Regions from separate parts of the Cupriavidus sp. GW823-FHT07B10 genome, predicted to be linked through region 1. Evidence: riboswitches for the same ligand, from Rfam matches in the RefSeq annotation. Region 1 holds a riboswitch; the other holds the start of a gene.
The links. A riboswitch is a leader RNA that binds a small molecule or an ion and turns the genes downstream of it on or off. The one in region 1 is predicted to bind glycine.

Region 1 (7,088 bases):
CAGACTCCGATGTTTCCGCCGTACCTACCGCTGCGCAGGCACCTGGCAGCACCGGCCCGGCACCGGCGCCGCCTGCTTGCCGCCGCCGGCGCGGCCCTGGCCCTGCCCGCCTGGCCAGCACTGTCGCAGGCGCGCCGCACGATCGTGGTCGGCCACCTGCTCGACCGCGGCGGCGCACAAGCCGACCTTGCGCGCGACTACCTGGCCGGGGCCAAGGTCATGTTCGACGCCGTCAACGCCGGCAACGGCCCGGTGCGCATCGCGCACGTGGTCCGCGACGCCGATCCCGACCCGCGCCGCGCGCTGGCGCAGGCGGTGTCGCTGGCCGATACCGACCGCGCCGAGCTGCTGTTCGGCCCGGGCGACCGGCTGTTGCCGGCGCTGGCGGCATCGGCCGAGCTGGGCCGGCGCGGCGTGCAGATCGTGGCGCCGCTGTCGGGCCTTGCGCTGACGGCCGACAACGTCTGGTTCACCCGTGCCGACTACCAGGCCGAACTGGACGCGGCGGTACGCCAGCTGCGCAGCTACGGCATGACCAGCATCGCGCTGGCCCTGGCGCCGGACTTCGCCGCCCCGTCGCTGGCCCGGCTGGAGGCGCAGACCGGGACGCGCGCGGTGCCGCTCGACGCCAATCCCGAGGCCGCCGCCCGGCGCATCGCCGCCACCCGCCCGGGCGCGGTGATCGTGGCGGGCGATACCCTCGCCTACGCCGGACTGGGCCGCGCGCTGGCGGTGCAGGGCTGGTACGGTTTCCTGGTCGGGCTGTCGTCGGTCAGCGCCACCGCCGCGCGCGAAATCCTGGGCGCTGGCTACAACGGCGGCATGGTGCTGACCCAGGTCGCGCCCGGGCCGCAACAGGCCACGCTGCGGGTGGTGAAGGAACACGTGGCGCGCATGAAGCAATACCTGGATGAGCCGCCGTCGCCGGCCACGCTGGCCGGCTATATCGGCGCGGCATGGCTGGCGCGCGCGCTGGCCGGCCTGCGCGGCAGCGGCGCGGCCGAGATGCGGCGGGCACTGCAGGGGCGCGTGGACGTGGGCGATTTCCCGCTCGACTTCACGCACGGGCAGCGCGGCTCGCAGTACGTCACGCTGGCGGCGTCAGCCGCGCGGTAGGGACAGGCGCGCGGGCAGGCCGCCTTCGGGGCGGTTGCTCAGGGTCAGCTCGCCGCCATGGCGCGCGGCAATGTCGGCCGCGATCGACAACCCCATGCCGACCCCGCCGGTGGCGCGGCTGCGCGAGGATTCGACGCAGTAGAACGGCTCGAGCAGCACAGCCGCCATACCAGGTATGCCTGCACCCGGCGTCTTGTCAGCCTGGTATGCCTTTGTATCGGGACTGTAGCGCCCCGTTCAGCCCGGGGCCGTCTTGCCGCCGGTTCCCAGCAGTGCCTTGAGCGCGCCGAGCCGGTCCTTGGGGCTCATCGCCGGGGTTTCATCCACCGGCGCAGGCGCCTCCTCCAGCTTCATCTCGCCGATAAAGCGCGAAGGCTGGCACGAGTAGGTTTCGCGCGCACGCTTGCGCTTCTTGCACCAGCTGACATGCAGGCTGCGCTGGGCGCGGGTGATGCCGACATACATCAGCCGCCGCTCTTCCTCGATCTTCTCGTCGCTCATGTCCTCGTCTTCGCGGCAGTGCGGCAGGATGCCCTCCTCCACACCGACCAGGAACACGTGCGGATACTCCAGCCCCTTGGACGCATGCAGCGTGGACAGCCGCACCGCGTCGGGATCTTCCTCGCGGCCTTCCAGCATGCTCATCAGCGCCACGGTCTGGGTCAGCTCCAGCAGGTTCTTGCCTTCGCTGCCGAAGCCGTCGGCATTGTCGAAACCGGTGGCTTCCTCGCCCTCGGCGCCTTCGGGCTTGGTGCCCTTGCGCTTGAGCCAGTCCAGGAATTCCAGCGTGTTGGTCCAGCGCGACTGCGCCTGCCGTTCGTCGAAGCTGTCGTACAGGTAGGCCTCGTAGTGGATCCCTTCCATCAGGTCGTCCAGCACCACGGTGGCGGGATCCTTGGCCGCGCGGTCGGCCAGCCGTACCATCGATTCGCAGAACACGCGCAGCGGCTCCAGCTGGCGCGGCTGCAGCTTGCCTTCGATACCGCCCATCATCGCGGCCTCGAACAGCGACACCTTGGCCTGTCCGGCAAAGGTGCCCAGCACTTCCAGCGTGGTGTTTCCCACGCCGCGGCGCGGCGTGGTGATGGCGCGGATAAAGGCGGGATCGTCGTCGGGATTGGCAATCAGGCGCAGGTAGGCGCAGATGTCCTTGATCTCGGCCTTGTCGAAGAAGCTCTGGCCGCCTGAAAGCACATAGGGAATGCGCTCGCGCCGCAGGATCTGCTCAAACAGCCGCGCCTGGTGGTTGCCGCGATACAGGATGGCGTAGTCGCGGAACTGCGCGCGGCGCTCGAACTTGTGCGCGGACAGGCGGAACACCACCGACTCGGCCTCGTGCTCCTCGTCGTTCATCGGGTGGATGGCGATGGGGTCGCCCATGCCGTGCTCGCTCCACAGCTTCTTGTCGAACAGCTTGGGATTGTTGGCGATAACCGCGTTGGCCGCTTCCAGGATGCGCACGGTGGAGCGGTAGTTCTGCTCCAGCTTGATCACCTTCAGGTCCGGAAAATCGGTCTGCAGCCCGCGCAGGTTGTCCAGCGTGGCGCCGCGCCAGCCGTAGATGGCCTGGTCGTCGTCGCCCACCGCGGTAAAGGCCGGCGCGCGCAGGTGCGAGCCGCCCGCCAGCAGCTTGAGCAACTGGTACTGGCAGGCGTTGGTGTCCTGGTATTCGTCGACCAGGAAGTAGCGCAGGCGGTTCTGCCACTTGAGCTGCACCGCTTCATTGCGCGCGAACAGTTCGGCCGGCAGGCGGATCAGGTCGTCGAAATCCACCGCCTGGTAGGCATGCAGCGTGGCCACGTAGTTGCGGTAGACCAGCGCGGCCTGGTGCTCGTCGGCATTGGCGGCCTGCGCGATCGCTGCCTCCGGATCGACCATGCCGTTCTTCCACAGCGAGATCGTGCCCTGCACGCCGCGGATCAGCTTCTTGTCGGTGGTGCCGAGCTGCTCCTGGATCAGGCCGAAGCAGTCGTCCGAATCCATGATCGAAAACTGCGGCTTCAGGCCCACGTGCTCGGCCTCCATGCGCAGGATCTGCACCCCGAGCGAGTGGAAGGTACAGACCGTCAGCTGTTTGAGCGGAATGCGCTTGCCCTCGCGCGTAGTCTTGCCCTCCATCAGCTTGCCGATGCGCTCCTGCATCTCCTTGGCGGCCTTGTTGGTAAAGGTGACGGCGGCGATATGGCGCGGCTCGAAGCCCTTGTCCTCGATCAGATGCGCGATCTTCTGCGTGATCACCCGGGTCTTGCCGGAGCCCGCCCCGGCCAGCACCAGGCAAGGGCCGTCCAGGTAGCGGACGGCTTCGGATTGGGCGGAGTTCAGGCCATGGGTCATGCGTGGGATGCGGTTGGAGGCAGGGAAATCGGCAGGAACAGCGGAAGGCCAGGCGGGACACGCCAGCACCCAAGAAACGGGCACGGCGGCAAAGCTGCCGATGTTAACACGCTGGCCGCGGCAGGTCAGTCAGCGCAAGCCGCGTTGACACGGCCGGTTGTGTCACCGGCGTAACACTTCGTAAAGGCCGGAGCCAATCGCGCAACCAAACGCTCTAACTAGTATGTCCCCCTGGCCTGCGCGGCGGGGTTGACATGCTTGAATCATCACATCGGAGCCAATAATGAAAACCCTGCAGACTTTGACCAAGGTGACCCTGATCGGCGTGACCGTCGCGGCCTTTGCCGGTTGCGCGGATATGACCCCGAAGCAGCGTAATACCGCCATTGGCGCGGGCGCGGGCGCCGTGGGCGGCGCCATCCTCACCGACGGTAGCGCGCTGGGTACGCTGGGTGGCGCGGCCGTGGGCGGCGTGATCGGTAACGTTGTCACCGACGACAAGAAGAAGTAAGCCAGACCACCGCAGCGACAGGTACGGCAGGCTCCCCTGGCCCGTTTGACAAAGGCCGGGGCCTCCCGTACATTGCGCGCATCCGACCGGGAGAGCGCGCATCGCCTGCGCCGCCGAAGGGGTATCACCCGAAAACTCTCAGGCACCACGGACCGATCGGATCGGCATGCAATATGCACACGATGCATGCCGAACTCTGGAGAGCGGCACCCGCCATTCGTGGCGAGCGTGCCCACCGAAGGGGCGCACGAGGACGGGGTCCGGCAGGATCCGCCTTGTAATCTCTCAGGTATCGAGGACAGAGGGGTCATCCGCCGCAGCGGATTGCCACGCCACATTCAGGCGCGGCGAGCATTGCGGCGGATGGCCCTTTTTTGTTTTCGCCAACCGAGACTGCCCCAGAGGATTCCATGACGCTCCAGGCCACGCCCCTCAACGCCATCCACCGCGCCCTCGGCGCCCGCATGGTTGATTTCGGCGGCTGGGACATGCCGGTCAACTACGGCTCCCAGATCGAAGAACACAATGCTGTGCGCACCGACGCCGGCATGTTCGACGTGTCGCACATGTGCGTGGTCGACCTCGCCGGCGCCAATACCCGCAGCTTCCTGCGCGGCCTGCTGGCCAACAATGTCGACAAGCTGCAGACCCCGGGCAAGGCGCTCTACTCCTGCATGCTGGATGAGAAAGGCGGCGTGATCGACGACCTGATCGTCTACTTCTTTGCCGAGGACCACTTCCGCCTGGTCGTCAACGCCAGCACCGCGCTGGGCGACATCGAATGGATCCGCGCGCGCAATGCCGCCACCGGCAGCGATGTGACCATCACGCCGCGCCGCGAGGACGTTGCGCCTGCAGGCGTGCAGCCTCTGGCGATCGTCGCCGTGCAGGGGCCCAACGCCCGCACCAAAGTGTGGAGCACTTTCCCCTCGACCCAGCCGTCGGACACGCTCAAGCCCTTCAACGCCGCCGTGGTCCAGGACCCGGCCCTCGGCGAGATCATGGTGGCGCGCACCGGCTACACCGGCGAAGACGGCTTCGAACTGGTGGTGCCGGCCGAGAACGTCGCCGCCGTCTGGGAAAAGCTGAACGCCGCCGGCGTGCGCCCGGCGGGCCTGGGCGCGCGCGACACGCTGCGCCTGGAAGCCGGCATGAACCTGTACGGCCAGGACATGGACATCAACACCTCGCCGCTGGATGCGGGCCTGGCCTGGACCGTTGACCTGCAGAGCGAGCGTGACTTCACCGGCAAGGCGGCACTGGCCGCAGCCGGTTCGCGCCAGCAATTCCTCGGCCTGATCCTGCGTGACAAAGGCGGCGTCCTGCGCGCCCACCAGAAAGTGATCACGCCGGCCGGTGACGGTGAAATCACCAGCGGCACCTTCAGCCCGTCGCTGTCGCAGTCCATCGCCTTTGCCCGCCTGCCCAAGGATGTCGCCGTGGGCGATACCGTGCAGGTGGAGATCCGCGACCGCAAACTCAACGCGACTGTGGTTAAACTGCCGTTTGTGCGTAATGGCAAGGCACTCGTGAGCTAAGCGCTCACCCAACGGTCGCCCTCGCCTGCCGGCGCTTGCCGGGCAGGCATCACCCAACAAGAAACAAATCTGTATCCGGAGAACCTTCATGAATTTCCCCGCTGACCTCAAGTACACCGAGTCGCATGAGTGGGTACGCGTCGAAGCCGACGGCACGCTCACCATCGGTATCACCGACCACGCGCAGGACGCGCTGGGCGACATCGTCTTCCTGGAACTGCCCGAAGTGGGCAAGTCGGTCGGTGCCGGCGACGCGCTGGCAGTGGTGGAATCGGTGAAGGCCGCTTCCGACATCTACGCCCCCGTGGCCGGCGAAGTGATCGCCGTCAACGAGGCCGCCACGGCTGCCCCGGAGAGCGTCAACGCCGACGCCTTCGACGCGTGGCTGTTCAAGCTCAAGCCGGCCAACGGCGACGACGTCAACGGCCTGATGTCGGCCGACGCCTACAAGGCCAGCGTCGGCGCCTGACGCCGGCCGCGCCGGTCCATGGTTGGACCGGCCACTGCAGACTGACGCGCGCCGTCCCGGCTGACCACCGGCCGGCGCGCACCCCACGAGGTTCTTGCCAATGAACGCCCCGCTTCCCATGAACGCCGCCCAAGTGAACCGGCCCACGCTGGCCGAACTGGAGGCGCGCGACGCCTTCGCCGCCCGCCATATCGGCCCCGATACCCCCGAACAGCAGCACATGCTGAAGGTGCTCGGCTATGACAGCCGCGCCGCGCTGATCGACGCCGTCATCCCCGCCGCCATCCGCCGCCGCGACGGCATGCCGATGGGCGAGTTCACCGAGCCGCTGAGCGAGGAAGCCGCGCTGGCCAGGCTGCGCGGCCTGGCAGGCAAGAACAGGGTGCTGAAGAGCTTTATCGGCCAGGGCTACTACAACACCGTCACGCCCGGCGTCATCCTGCGCAATATCTTCGAGAACCCGGCCTGGTACACCGCCTACACGCCCTACCAGCCGGAGATCTCGCAGGGCCGCCTGGAAGCGATGCTGAACTTCCAGCAGATGGTCACCGACCTGACCGGGCTGGATATCGCCAATGCATCGATGCTGGATGAAGGCACTGCCGCGGCCGAAGCCATGACGCTGCTGCAGCGCGTGAACAAGCACGATTCGAACACCTTCTATGTGGCCGACGACGTGCTGCCGCAGACGCTGGAAGTGGTACGCACGCGCGCGCTGCCGATGGGCATCGAGGTCAAGGTCGGCCCCGCCGCCGATGCCGCCGCGGCCAACGCCTTCGGCGTGCTGCTGCAGTATCCGGGCGTAAACGGCGACGTCAACGACTACCGCGCCATCGCCGACGCCGTGCACGCCGCCGGCGGCCTGGTGGTGGCTGCCGCCGACCTGCTGGCGCTGACGCTGATCGCCGCGCCTGGCGAATGGGGCGCCGACGTGGCCGTGGGCAACTCGCAGCGCTTCGGCGTACCGCTGGGCTTCGGCGGCCCGCACGCCGGCTATATGGCGGTGAAGGACGCCTTCAAGCGCTCGATGCCGGGCCGCCTGGTGGGCGTGACCATCGATGCGCAGGGCAACAAGGCCTATCGCCTGGCCCTGCAGACGCGCGAGCAGCATATCCGCCGC
Region 2 (7,088 bases), on a different contig from region 1:
CGGCGCTATGACTGGTGCTGTCCTGGCTACGCTTGCTGCTTGGGGCGGGTTATATCTCTTCGGCGTTGTAGTTTCGCGCGGGACAGGAAGTTTGTTCGACACGAATCAGCATGCAGCGAATCTGTTCTTTGTTGGCTGGTTCGTGTCTATGGTCGCAGCCTCATTAATTGGTGGATGGCTTGGGTATTCATCCGGGCGAAAATAGGGCACACATCCACTATTTTTCAAGCGTATACATGCGCCGCGCCATGATTCCATCATGGCGCGGCGCTGTTCGAGCACGGTGGCCCTATCTTACAAATGGGAGAGGGGAGAAAACACCCGCGAACTCAAGCCTTGGCCAATGCCATCGGCGCACCCGCCGCGACTGCCACCCTCGCGCCGAGATGCTGGTCGACAACCCCTGCCACCATATCCGCCGTCACCGCCGACAAAGTCCACCCCAGGTGCCCATGCCCGGTGTTGTAGAAGATGCATGCCGCACGCCCGCGCCCCACGCGCGGCAGCATATCCGGCATCATCGGCCGCAGCCCGGCCCAAGGCACCACGCTGCGCGTGCTGACGCCGGGGAAGCACTGCTGCACCCATTCCACCAGCGGGCGGATGCGGTCGGCGCGGATATCGCGGTTGTAGCCGTTGAACTCGGCGGTGCCGGCCACGCGGAAGCGGTCGTCGCCCAGGCGGCTGGTGACCAGCTTGGTTTCGTCGTCGAGCAGGCTGACCACCGGTGCGGCGGCGCGGCTGGCCTCGTCGGTCAGGTTGACCGTGATCGAATAGCCCTTGACCGGATAGATGTTGACGCGGTCGCCCAGCCCCGCGGCCAGTGCGCGGCTGGCGGTGCCGGCGCAGATCACGGCGCCGTCGAAGGTGGAGGTGGCCGTGTCGGCTCCGTCCTGCACGGTCACGGTGGCGCGCCTGCCGTCGGTCTTCACCGCCCGCACGTCCTGGCCGTACAGGCAGCGCACGCCCAGCCGATCGATGGCTGCGGCCAGGCCGCTGGTGAACTTGTGGATGTCGCCGGTGGAATCGCTCTCGGTGAAGTAGCCGCCGTAGTACGAGCCGGCCAGCGTCGGCTCGATCGCGCGCATCTCCTCGGGCGTCACGGCGCGCCGTTCCAGCCCGCCCTGCGCCAGCAGTGCCGAGACCCGGCCGGCATGCTCGAAGCCGGTCTTGTCGCGGTAGATATGGAGGATGCCTTCCTTCTTCAGGTCGAAATCGATGCCTTCCTGCGCCGCCCAGGCGAACAGGTGCTCACGCGCCGCGATGGCCAGGCGCGCGGTCTCGATGGTGTTGCGGCGGTAGTGGGGGATCGCGGCGATGAACTCGGCGAACCAGGACAGCTTGTGCCAGCTGGGCCGGGGATTGACCAACAACGGGGCGTCGTTGCGCAGCATCCATTTCATGCCCTTGACGAGGGTCGACCAGTGGGTCCAGACCTCGGCGTTGGAGGCCGACAACTGGCCGCCGTTGGCGAACGAGGTCTCCATGGCGGCATAGCGGTGCCGTTCGAACAGCGTGACGGAGAATCCGCGCCGGGCCAGCGCGTAGGCCGTGGTGACACCCGTGATGCCACCGCCGATGACAGCGATTGATTTCATGATCTGCAGGTTCCAGGAACGTCGATGGTGGGAGCCCGGACGCAATATGCGTGGCGGACGCCCCCTCTGTTCTGGACCTGAGAGATTCACGCCACCCGGCCGCGAGGGCGGGGCGCGCTTGCTCCTTCGGTATGCCGGCGGACGATAGCGTCCGGCATTCTTCAGAGTGCACTGACTGGTGATGCCGGTCCTTTTGCCTGAGAGTTTCCGGGGCGGTTGCTCCTTCGGCGCTGTCCGCGGCGGGCGCCGCGACAGTCTCTCCCTGCATCACATTGGCTTGACGCCAATCCGGGCAATGTAGTGACAAGGCTCGACGTTGGATATGCGGGTTAACGCTTAGGCAGCCTGCCGCCCGCGTCGCTATGTCGCATCGGCCTGCGCCCCCGTGCCCCATAAAATGTCAGCGCTCGCTCTCGGGGAGAGGCGCCGTATGCTGCGCTCAGGTGGAGTGAGTCGAAAAAGACGACAACAAGGTTTTCCAGTGAAGAAGAATCGCATTGCACTGGCCGTTTCGGCGGTGCTGATGGGCCCCGCCGTCGCCGCCGCCCAGGTGGTGGACGCGCCCGAGCCGCTGCAGGAGGTGGTGGTCTCGGCCAAGTCGGAGCGCGCCGAGACGCCGGCCATACCGCCCAACACGCCCTCGCCGTCCTACGGCATCAGCCGCCGCCGCATGGCCGACTTCAATGTGGTGAACACGGAAGACGCCCTCAAGTACGCGCCCAACCTCGCCGTACGCAAGCGCTTCATCGGCGATATGAATTCGATCATCTCGGTGCGCAGCACCAGTTCGCGCCAGTCGGCGCGGGGGCTGGTCTATGCGGACGGCCTGCTGCTGTCCAACCTGCTGGGATCGGACTTCAGCTTCCCGCCGCGCTGGTCGCTGGTCAACAGCGCTGAGATCGAGCGCATGGATGTGCTGTACGGCCCGTATTCGGCGCTGTATCCCGGCAACTCGCTGGGCGCGACGGTGCTGATCACCACGCGCACGCCGGAGAAGTTCGAGGGCGATGCCAGCGTGCAGCTGTTCACGCAGCGCTTCAGCCTGTATGGCACGCACGACAACTTCAACGGGGTCCACGCCAACGCCTATGTGGGCGACCGCGTCGGCCCGTTCTCGTGGCTGGTCAGCGTGGACCGGCAGGACAGCAAGAGCCAGCCGCTGAGTTTCTATACCGCGGCGCGCTCCACGGCCCGTGCCACTTCCGCCGACAAGCCGGTCACCGGCGCGTACTTCGACCAGGACCAGACCGGCCGCGAGCGCGTGGTGATGGGCGTGAACAGCGAGGGCGTCACGCATACCGTGCAGGACCAGCTCAAGCTCAAGCTCGGCTACGACATCACCAATACCCTGCAGGCGCAGTTCACCGCGGCCTACTGGCAGCAGGACCGCTCCAGCGCCACCGGCAGCTACCTGCGCGATGCCGATGGCAATGTTGTGTCGAGCGGTCCCGTGAATATCGGCGGTTATCGCTATGTGATTCCCGCCAACGCCTTCGCCCCGAGCAATGGCGAGGACGCGCGCTGGCTCTATGGCCTGTCGCTGCGTACGCGCAACGAGACCGGCTGGAATTTCTCGGGCGTGGCGTCGCTGTTCGATGTCAGCAAGGACATCAGCCGCAGCGCCAACACCGTCGGCAGCGGGCCGGGCACGGTGACCTATGGCGACGGCACCGGCTGGCGCACGCTCGACCTGAAGGCCGACTACCGGCCGCGGCAGCTGCAGGGCGGGCACTGGGTCACGTTCGGCTACCACCATGACAATTACCGGCTGAGCAACACCACCTACAACACCTCGGACTGGCAGGCGGCCACCATCAGCGCCTTCAACAACGCCTTTGCCGGCAAGACCGAGACCCAGGCGCTGTATGCGCAAGACGCCTGGTACTTTGCCGAGGACTGGAAGCTGATCCCCGGCGTGCGCTACGAACACTGGCGCGCCTATGACGGCAGCCGCAGCCAGCCCGGCGTGGATATCGGCTACCCGGTGCGCAGCGAATCCAACTGGTCGCCCAAGCTGGCGCTGGAGAAGGCATTCGGGCAGGACTGGCTGGGCCGGTTGTCGCTGGGCCAGGCCTATCGCTATCCGACTGTCAGCGAGCTGTTCCAGGGCCGCATCACCGGGACCGCGTTGATCAACAACGATCCCAACCTGCAGCCCGAGCGGTCGTTCTCGAAGGACCTGACCTTCGAGCGCACGCTGGATTCGTCGTACTTCCGGGTCTCGGTGTATGAGGACGATATCCGCGATGCCCTGGTCAGCCAGACCAACACCACGGTATTCCCGACTGTCACCAGCTTTCAGAACGTCGACCGCGTGCGCACCCGCGGCATCGAGCTGGCCTATGACGCGCGCGGTGTGTTCGTCAGCGGCTTCGACCTGTCGGCCAGCGGGGCCTACAACCATTCGAAGACGCTTGAGAACGCCAACAACCCGGCCTCGGTGGGCAAGTACTTCTACCGCATCCCCAAGTGGCGGGCCAACCTGATGGGCACCTATCGCATCACGCCGGCCTGGGCCGGCACGCTGGCCATGACCTATTCGGGGCGGCAGTACAATACGCTCGACAATTCCGACGTCAACCCCGACACCTTCGGCGGCACCAGCAGCTTCCTGACCTTTGACGTCAAGCTGACGTACCGGCCCGCGAAGAACGTGCGCCTCGGGCTTGGCATCGACAACCTCACCGACCAGCGCTACTACGTCTATCACCCGTATCCGGGCCGGACGTTCTACGCCGAGGCGAAACTCTCCTTCTGAGCACGTGAACAGGCTGACCACAACCATGCAAGGCGTTCGCCCCGGTTTCCGCTTGATCGTTGCCGGGCTGATGATGGCCGGTGCCGCGCTGGCCGCGACCGCGCAAACGCACGGCGATCACAGCGGCCACGGCGCGCAGGCCAAGGCCGCGAAGATGAGCGAGCTGGGCACCGGCGCCGCGTTCGATCGAAACGGCAAGCTATGGGTCGCCTACAAGGACGGCCCTTACGTCGCGGTACGTGCATCGACCGATTACGGCCGCAGCTTCGGGCCGGCGCAGCATGTCAACAGCGTGCCGGAGCAGGTCGCCGCCGATCACGAAAGCCGGCCCAAGGTCGCCACCGGGCGCGACGGCGCGATCTTCGTCATCTGGACCCAGCCGCTGCCCAAGCCGTGGACCGGCTTTATCCGCTTTGCGCGTTCCACCGATGGCGGCAAGTCCTTCGCCGAACCGCTGACGGTGCATGCCAACCGCGACCAGATCGCCCACCGCTTCGACGCCATCGCGGTGGACAATGCCGGGCGCGTCTTCGTCAGCTGGATCGACAAGCGCGACGTGGTTGCCGCCGAGGCGCGCAAGCAGCCGTACGCCGGCGCCGCGGTCTACTACGCGGTCTCGGCCGATCACGGCAAGACCTTCCAGGGCGACTACAAGATCGCCGACCAGTCGTGCGAATGCTGCCGCATCGCGCTGTCGCCCACGCCCGACGGCAAGATGCTGGCGCTGTGGCGCCATGTATTCCCGCCCAACGCGCGCGACCACGCGCTGGCGCTGCTGGGCACCGACGGCAAGGCCACGCCGGTGCAGCGCGCCACCTTCGACGACTGGCGCATCGATGCCTGTCCGCACCACGGCCCCGGCGCTTCGGTGGCGCCCGATGGCACGGTGCACATGGTCTGGTTCAACGTGCGCGAAGGCAAGCCCACGGTCTCGGTGGGGCGCTGGAAGGACGGCAAGCTGCAGGCACAGCGCCCGCTGGATGATCCGCGTGCGCAGCATGCCGACATCGTCGCGCTGAACGACAACGAGATCGCGGTGGCCTGGAAATCGTTCGACGCCCAGCAGACACGGCTGTCCGCCATGCTGTCGCACGATGGCGGCAAGACCTGGCAGACGCGCAAACTGGCCGGCACGGAGCGCGACTCGGACCAGCCGCACCTGCTGCAGCACGCCGGCCGCGCCTACGTGCTGTGGCGTACCGAGGCCGAGGGCTTCCAGGTGTTCCCGCTGGGCAAGGAGGGCGCATGATGCCATCCCGCCGCAAGCTGCTCGCCGCTGCAGTCCTGACCCTGGCGATGACTGCCGCCAATGCCGGCAGTCAACCGGCCGAGCGCGTCGCCGTGTTCGCATCGGCCAGCGCCGCCCAGCTCGCAGCCAGCCAGCAGGGCAAGCCCTTTGTGCTGGTGGTGTGGTCGCTCGACTGCGTCTATTGCAAGCGCAACTTCGACGCCATCGGCAAGCTGCGCGCGCAGCATCCAAACCTGCGCGTCGTCACGCTGGCGACGGACAACCCCGACGCGCTGCCACAGGTGCAGCAACTGCTCCAGCGCGTCAGGCTCACGCGCAACGCGTGGGTGTTCGGGCACGAGCCGCAGGAGCGGCTGCGCTATGCGGTCGATCCGGACTGGATGGGCGAGATGCCGCGCACCTACTTCTATCGCGCCGATGGCCAGCGGCAGGGCGTGTCCGGCGTGATCAGCGACGCCGGCTGGGGCAAGCACCTGCGCTGGGCTGGCATCGCCGGCTGAGGCTGCGCCGGGAGCGGCTGTCCGCTCAATCCGGCTTGATCCCGGCGCGCGCAATGATGGGCTTCCAGCGCTGCTGCTCCTGCGCGATAAAGCGCGAGAACTCCGCCGGCGTGTCGCCCACCACAATCGCCGCATCCGCGCTCAGGCGCTCGACCGACGACTTGCTCTTCACTGCTTTCACGGTGGCGTCCGCCAGCTTGTCGGCGGCCGCCTGGGGCAGAGATGCCGGTGCCAGCAGGCCATACCACTGCGTCATCTCGAAGCCGGGATAGCCTTGTTCCGCAACCGTTGGCACGTCAGGCAGCTGGGCAATGCGCTGGGTCGTGCCGGTGGCGATGCAGCGCACCTTGCCGGCCTTGATGAACTGGATGATCGCCGGCGCGCCGACCGCGGCCGCGTCCAGCCTTCCGGACAGCAGGTCAGTGATCTGCGGACCGCTGCCGCGATACGGCACATGGGTGATGAAGGTGCCGGTCGCGGCCTTCAGGTATTCAAAGGCCAGGTGGCCGGCGCTGCCGTTGCCGGCCGAACCGTAGTTCAGCTTGCCGGGCTTGCTCTTGGCCAACGCCACGAACTCCTTCAGGTTCTTCGCGGGGACGTCCGGGTGGACCACGTACAGGCTCGGCACCTTGGACAGCAGCGAGATCGCGCGGAAGTCCTTGACGGGGTCGTAGGGCAGCTTCGGGAAGATAAACGGATTGACCGCCAGCGTGCCGATATGGCCGAGGATCAGCGTGTGGTTGTCATCGGCGCGCGCGACTTCGGCCATCGCGATATTGCCGGCCGCGCCGGGCTTGTTCTCGACGAAGACTGACACGCCTAGCAGCTTGGTCAGCTCCGCCGCGGTGGAGCGCGCCACGATCTCCGAGCTGCCGCCCGGCGCGAACGGCACCACCAGCCGGATCGGCTTGGCCGGCCAGGCCTGTGCGCGGGCCAGTGTTGGTGCCAGCGCGCACGCGCCCAGCGCGGCGGTGGTCTTGAGC

Region 2: another riboswitch for glycine. It lies ahead of AC1Q6V_RS17955 (D-amino acid dehydrogenase); the one in region 1 lies ahead of gcvT (glycine cleavage system aminomethyltransferase GcvT).

Annotation. Positions count from the first base shown of each region.
Region 1 covers NZ_JBXAGS010000015.1:49,922-57,009, reverse strand. Annotated here, with positions in the region: gene AC1Q6V_RS25640 (ABC transporter substrate-binding protein) at 1-1,116, shown strand, start outside; partial or broken gene AC1Q6V_RS25635 (ATP-binding protein) at 1,102-1,296, opposite strand; gene AC1Q6V_RS25630 (UvrD-helicase domain-containing protein) at 1,354-3,450, opposite strand; gene AC1Q6V_RS25625 (YMGG-like glycine zipper-containing protein) at 3,734-3,961, shown strand; glycine riboswitch at 4,039-4,126, shown strand; glycine riboswitch at 4,148-4,273, shown strand; gene gcvT (glycine cleavage system aminomethyltransferase GcvT) at 4,372-5,499, shown strand; gene gcvH (glycine cleavage system protein GcvH) at 5,588-5,968, shown strand; gene gcvP (aminomethyl-transferring glycine dehydrogenase) at 6,069-7,088, shown strand, end outside.
Region 2 covers NZ_JBXAGS010000008.1:4,788-11,875, forward strand. Annotated here, with positions in the region: gene AC1Q6V_RS17955 (D-amino acid dehydrogenase) at 330-1,598, opposite strand; glycine riboswitch at 1,655-1,773, opposite strand; glycine riboswitch at 1,774-1,872, opposite strand; gene AC1Q6V_RS17960 (TonB-dependent receptor) at 2,029-4,356, shown strand; gene AC1Q6V_RS17965 (sialidase family protein) at 4,382-5,605, shown strand; gene AC1Q6V_RS17970 (TlpA family protein disulfide reductase) at 5,602-6,105, shown strand; gene AC1Q6V_RS17975 (Bug family tripartite tricarboxylate transporter substrate binding protein) at 6,131-7,088, opposite strand, start outside.